Regions from separate parts of the Polaromonas sp. CG_9.5 genome, predicted to be linked through region 2. Evidence: riboswitches for the same ligand, from Rfam matches in the RefSeq annotation. Region 2 holds a riboswitch; the other holds the start of a gene.

Region 1 (3,413 bases), on a different contig from region 2:
CGGTCGAGATGAACTACGAATCGGCCCGCATCGCGCGGCTGGCTTGCGACAAGTTTTCAACGCCGGACAAGCCGCGCTTTGTTGTCGGCGCGCTCGGCCCGACGCCCAAGACCGCCAGCATCAGCCCCGACGTGAACGACGCCGGTGCGCGCAACACCAGTTTTGAGGAACTGCGAAAAGCCTATTACGAGCAGACTGAAGCGCTGGTCAGGGGCGGCAGCGATATTTTGCTGGTCGAGACGATTTTTGACACGCTCAACGCCAAGGCCGCGCTGTTTGCGATTGACGAGTATTTCGACAATTCCGGCGAGCGCCTGCCGCTGATCATCAGCGGCACGGTGACCGATGCGTCAGGACGGATTCTGAGCGGCCAGACGGTGACGGCTTTCTGGCACAGCGTTCGCCACGCCGAGCCGCTGGCCGTCGGCCTGAATTGCGCGCTGGGCGCAGCCCTCATGCGCCCCTACATTCAGGAACTGGCCAAGGCCGCACCCGACACCTTCATCAGCTGCTACCCCAACGCCGGCCTGCCCAACCCGATGAGCGACACCGGCTTTGACGAAACGCCCGACGTGACGTCGCGCCTGCTGCAGGAGTTTGCCGCCGAAGGGCTGGTCAATATCGTGGGCGGCTGCTGCGGCACCACGCCGGATCACATTCAGGCAATTGCCCATGCGGTGGCGCCAGTGGCGTCGCGTCCGGTGGCTTCCCGGTTTTTTTACCGCGAAGCGGCTTGACCCGGTCAGGCTGACTCAGGCCTCTTCGCTCATTTCACGGGTTCTGTTGTGGGACGCGGTGACAAGCCGGCCCATCCCTTCAGTCCACGAAGCGTGAGCCGATTTCCTGCTCCATCGCCTGCGTCAACTGCACGTACATCTTGAGCTTGTCGGTCACCTCGCGCAAGCGCACGCCGATGCGCAGCGAGATGCCCAGTAGCAGCTTGGCAGCAATGGCCGGTTCTTCGTGCATCAGCAAGTCAAGTGATTCGCGCGTCAACATGGCGGCAAGCAGCGGCGTGGCGGCTACGCACGACGCATAACGCGCTTTGCCGTCAAGCAGCCCCAACTCGCCAATCAGGTTGCCCGGCCCCAGCACGGTGATGACGATGGATTCAGTACGCCCCACCACCAGCGCTTCAATCGTCACTTCGCCGTCGATCAGCAGCAGCATGAAGCTGGTGTCTTGCGCGTCGCCTTCGCGGATCAGGACGGTGCCTTTTTCGACCATTTGGGGCTGCATGTAGCGCACCACCACGCGCGCTTCCCGCAGCGTCAGCTGCATGAGCGCGGTCGGGGCAATCAACAATTCAGCCGCCAGATCGGCCGAGCTGGAGCCTTCGGCTTCGTCAGTCGCCTGGCTGTCATGCGCAAAGGGGTTTTTCTTGAAAAAGTTGTTTAGCATGGAGAGACTTGGGGAGATTTGACGGCGCGCCTGCTGCATGCCGGCTTTGGTGCTTAAAATCCAGCTTAACTCAAGGAGCGTTGCAGCAAGACTCATGTTTTGTCAGGCTTGGGTAAACAGGGCGTAAAACGCTCTTTTTAGCAACGACGCTCACCTTTATTCCAAGGTGAGTCATGTCCGCAGTTCAATTGCCCCCCCAAATTTCGCCCATGAAGCTGTCCGGCCTGGAGCCGGTCATGATTGGCGCCGATTCCCTGTTCGTCAACATCGGCGAGCGTACCAATGTCACGGGTTCCAAAGCGTTTGCCCGAATGATTTTGAATGGCGACTTTGAAGCCGCGCTGGCCGTGGCCCGCCAGCAGGTCGAAAACGGCGCGCAAATCATCGACATCAACATGGACGAGGCCATGCTCGACAGCCAGGCGGCGATGGTGCGTTTCCTGAACCTGATCGCCGGCGAGCCCGACATTGCGCGCGTGCCCATCATGATTGACAGCTCCAAATGGAGCGTGATTGAAGCCGGGCTGCGCTGCATTCAGGGCAAGGGCATCGTCAATTCAATCTCGATGAAAGAGGGCGTGGACGCCTTCAAGCACCAGGCCAAACTGCTCAAGCGCTATGGCGCAGCCGCCGTCGTCATGGCGTTTGATGAAAAAGGCCAGGCAGACACCTACCAGCGCAAGATCGAGATTTGCGAACGCGCCTACCGCGTGCTGGTCGATGAGATCGGTTTTTCGCCCGAAGACATCATTTTTGATCCCAACATCTTTGCCATTGCCACCGGCATCGACGAGCACAACAACTACGCCGTCGACTTCATCAACGCCACCCGCTGGATCAAGCAGAACCTGCCGGGGGCCAAGGTGTCGGGCGGCGTGTCCAACGTGTCGTTCAGCTTTCGTGGCAACGACCCGGTACGCGAAGCCATTCACACGGTATTTTTGTACCACGCGATCCAGGCCGGTATGGACATGGGCATTGTCAACGCCGGCATGATGGGCGTGTACGACGAGCTGGAGCCGGTGCTGCGCGAGCGCGTCGAAGACGTGGTGCTGAACCGCCAGCCCGTCTACAAAGACGGCGAAGAACATCTCACGCCCGGCGAGCGCTTGATCGAAGTCGCCGAAACCGCCAAGAGCGGCGCGCGCGACGACAGCAAAAAGTACGAGTGGCGCGCGTTGCCGATACGCCAGCGCCTGTCGCACGCGCTGGTGCATGGCAACAACGAGTTCATCACCGAAGACACCGAAGAGATGTACCAGGCGATTCTTGCCGAGAAGGGCCGGCCGCTGCACGTCATCGAAGGCCCGCTGATGGACGGCATGAACGTTGTTGGCGACCTGTTTGGCCAGGGCAAGATGTTCTTGCCGCAGGTGGTCAAAAGCGCCCGCGTCATGAAGCAGGCCGTGGCGCATTTGCTGCCCTACATTGAGGCCGAAAAGCTGCTCATGCAGGCTGCTGGCGGCGATGTGAAAACCAAGGGCAAGATCATCATTGCCACCGTCAAGGGCGACGTGCATGACATTGGCAAGAACATCGTCACCGTGGTCTTGCAGTGCAATAACTTTGAGGTGGTGAACATGGGCGTGATGGTGCCGTGCCACGAGATTTTGGCGCTGGCCAAGGCTGAAGGCGCTGACATCGTTGGATTGAGCGGCCTGATCACGCCGAGCCTGGAGGAAATGCAGTACGTCGCCAGCGAGATGCAAAAAGACGACCATTTCCGCCTGAACAATATTCCTCTGCTGATTGGTGGCGCGACCTGCAGCCGCGTGCATACGGCGGTGAAGATTTCGCCGCACTACGAAGGCCCGGTGGTGTATGTGCCCGATGCGTCGCGCAGCGTGAGCGTGGCGCAAGGCTTGCTGTCTGACCAGGCGGCTAAGTACATCGAAGAGGTGAAGGCCGACTACGAAAAAGTGCGCATCCAGCATGCCAACAAAAAGCAGGTGCCGATGTGGACACTGGCCAAGGCGCGCGCCAATGCCACGGTGATGGACTGGGCCAACTAC
Region 2 (3,413 bases):
CGGGCGTCAAGCCAGCGCCGCTCCGGAAAACACTCATATTTTGATAGCTGCTTGCGCATATGCAGCATGCGCAAGCGCCTGATTTGGCTTAAAAACAGCGAATTTTTTCCTTGGTGAACCCTGCATACCCAAAAAGCGCAGGCTCCGGCCCAGAAAAGAAGCCGCCAACGCCTCAATAACGGTAGCTGTTGGCCTTGTAAGGGCCGGCTTTGGACACGCCAATATACGCCGCCTGCTCGTCGCTCAGTTCGGACAGCATCGCGCCGACCTTTTTCAGGTGCAAACGGGCGACCTTTTCATCGAGGTGCTTGGGCAGCACATAGACCTTGCCGGCCTGGTATTGGGCTTGTTTGGTGAACAGCTCGATTTGCGCAATCGTCTGGTTCGCAAAGCTCGACGACATCACAAAGCTCGGGTGGCCGGTGCCGCAACCCAGGTTCACCAAACGGCCCTTGGCCAGCAAAATAATGCGCTTGCCGTCCGGGAAAATGACGTGGTCAACCTGCGGCTTGATTTCTTCCCAAGTGCAGCTTTCCAGCGACGCCACATCGATTTCGTTGTCAAAGTGGCCGATGTTGCAGACGATGGCCTGGTCTTTCATCGCTGCCATGTGGTCATAGGTGATGACGTTTTTGTTGCCGGTGGCGGAAACGAAGATGTCGCACTTGTCGGCGGCGTATTCCATCGTCACGACCTTGAAGCCTTCCATCGCTGCTTGCAGGGCGTTGATCGGGTCAATTTCAGTGACCCAGACCTGCGCGCGCAAAGCCAGCAGCGCCTGCGCGCAACCCTTGCCCACGTCGCCGTAACCGGCCACGACGGCGACCTTGCCGGCAATCATCACGTCGGTAGCGCGCTTGATGCCATCGACCAGCGACTCGCGGCAGCCGTACAGGTTGTCGAACTTGGACTTGGTGACCGAGTCGTTGACGTTGATGGCGCGAAACGCCAGCGTGCCGTTGGCCGACATTTCGTTCAGGCGCAACACGCCAGTGGTGGTTTCTTCGGTCACGCCGATGATGTTTTTCAGGCGGCGGCTGTACCAGGTCGGGTCTTGCGCCAGCTTGGCCTTGATGCTGTTGAACAGGCAGATTTCTTCTTCGCTGCCGGGCTTGGCCAGCAGGCTGGCGTCGGTTTCGGCCTGTGCGCCCAGGTGCATCAGCAGCGTCGCGTCGCCGCCGTCGTCCAGGATCATGTTCGGGCCTTCTTCCGGCGTTCCCTTCGCGCCGGCGAACTCGAAAATGCGGTGGGTGTAGTCCCAGTAGTCGGCCAGGGTTTCGCCTTTGATGGCGAACACCGGCGTGCCGGTGGCGGCAATCGCGGCGGCGGCGTGGTCTTGCGTCGAGAAGATGTTGCACGATGCCCAGCGCACGTCAGCGCCGAGCGCCTGCAGGGTTTCGATCAGCACGCCGGTCTGGATCGTCATGTGCAGCGAGCCGGTGATGCGCGCGCCCTTGAGCGGCTGGGCGCTGGCAAATTCTTCGCGGATCGACATCAGGCCGGGCATTTCGGTTTCGGCGATGGTCAGTTCCTTGCGGCCCCAGCCGGCCAGCGACAAGTCGGCAATCACGTGGTCAGGGGTCTGGACAGGTTTCAGGATGGCGTTCATGGAAATAGCTCCAAAATCAAGGGTCAAGCTGGGCAAAATAGCCTCGGCCGCACATCTTGATCAAGGGGGAGTGTGAAATTCACTCACCCGGCATCAAAGCACATGCGGGTGAGCGTGGTTGCAAATGAGAGTCCTGAGCCTAGACCACATGCCGTGGGTTGCAACGCTCCTCAGGAGAGCCGCCATTGTACAGAACACGTCCGAATTGATATTTGAAGCTTTTGCCCACAGCGTGGGCGTGGCCAGACGGACAAGCGCGGCGCGGGTTTTGCCGAAATGCCCATAGCGATTGGGGCGGCGCGCGCCTGGTCTGTCGGGCAGACCGCCCGGCAGGCCCGGCCAGCACCCCAAACTGAGCCTTACTGGCCTTTTGCCAGCCCCAGTTTTTCAATCAAGGCCTTCTCGCGCCCAAAGGTTTCTTTTGCAAACCGCGTGTAATCAACCGAACTCATGTAGTTCGGCTGCATGTCGTAGCGGCCCAGCGCAGCGACGTAGCTCGGCTCTTCCATGGCTTTTTTGAACGCATCCTGCAGCCGTTTGACGACGTCCGGTGGCGTGCCTTTGGGCGCGCCAATGCCGAAGGGCGAGTTTTGCACGATGTCGTAGCCCAGCTCTTTGAGCGTGGGCGCATCGGGGAACTTGTCCAGGCGTTTTTCGCCCCAGGTGTTCAGCACCCGCAGCTTGCCGGCTTCTACCTGCGGCGCAAAACCGGTGCTGTCAGCGGCGGCCATCAGCTGCCCGCTGAGCACCGCCAGCATCAGGTCGGCACTGCCTTTGTAGGGCACATGCTGCAACTCAATGCCGGCTTTTTGTGCGATCAGCTCGGTCGTCAGGTGCGGGCTGGTCAGCGTGCCGGTCGAGCCATAGGTGAGCTTGCCGGGATTGGCCTTGGCATAGGCGACAAAGTCTGCCCAGGTCTTGAACGGACTATTGGCCGGCACCACGATGCCAAAGGCGTAGCCGGTAACGTTCAGGATATAGGTGATGTCCTTGATCGGATCCCAGTTGATTTTGGTGGTGTAGCCCAGACGGAAAACGCCCAGCGGGATTTGCGCCAGGGTATAGCCGTCGGATGCCGCACCCTGCAATTGCTGCGCGGGCAAGGAACCGCCAGCGCCCGGCTTGTTTTCAACGATGACCGGCTGGCCGAGAATCTTCGAGGCGTTGTCGGCCAGCGACCGCATGGTGATGTCAGTCGGCCCGCCAGCGGGAAAAGCGACGATGAGCTTGATGGGGCGAACCGGAAAGCTTTGGGCTTGCGCCAACCCCATGGCAGACAGGGCGGGCAGCGCCAGTGCGGCGGCAGATTGCAGTAATTGACGGCGTTGCATAAATGAGTCTCCTGAAATGGTCTCGCAGCTTGCGAGACGTCATCATGCGTGACGCGGGCGGCACGCGCATCAGGGCAACACCTGAATTGCTGTCGCATGGGCGTCAGGCTGGTTTTTCAAACTGTTCAGCGTTTGCCTGCTGCCAGCACAGACGTAAGCGACGGGGAAACAACCCTGAAAAAGACCCGGCGAGCGATGAAACTTGCTATCAACCAGATAGCTGTCAGCGCCCGCCCTGCTTGCACTAGACAGCGATTAGCGCCGAATCCAGCGTGTAATTCTGGCCGCCACGGCTGGCAATCTTGCGCGCGCCCACGCGGTTGCCAAGCGCCGCGCATTTCGCCAGCGGCCAGCCCTGCTCCAGCCCGAACAGCAGCGCGCCGCGAAACGCATCGCCGCAGCCGGTTGGGTCTACCACCTCATCGGCTTGCACCGGCGGCACCACGGTTTTATCGCCGTTGACCCAGACTTCG

What was found. A riboswitch is a leader RNA that binds a small molecule or an ion and turns the genes downstream of it on or off. The one in region 2 is predicted to bind S-adenosylhomocysteine.
Region 1: another riboswitch for S-adenosylhomocysteine. It lies ahead of metH (methionine synthase); the one in region 2 lies ahead of ahcY (adenosylhomocysteinase).

Annotation. Positions count from the first base shown of each region.
Region 1 is NZ_JAXCHR010000021.1:32,122-35,534, reverse strand. It holds gene RCH06_RS14550 (homocysteine S-methyltransferase family protein) at 1-737, shown strand, start outside; gene RCH06_RS14545 (cyclic nucleotide-binding domain-containing protein) at 817-1,401, opposite strand; S-adenosyl-L-homocysteine riboswitch at 1,468-1,560, shown strand; gene metH (methionine synthase) at 1,575-3,413, shown strand, end outside.
Region 2 is NZ_JAXCHR010000006.1:19,618-23,030, forward strand. It holds gene ahcY (adenosylhomocysteinase) at 173-1,609, opposite strand; S-adenosyl-L-homocysteine riboswitch at 1,713-1,787, opposite strand; gene RCH06_RS06210 (Bug family tripartite tricarboxylate transporter substrate binding protein) at 1,969-2,940, opposite strand; gene RCH06_RS06215 (carbohydrate kinase family protein) at 3,185-3,413, opposite strand, start outside.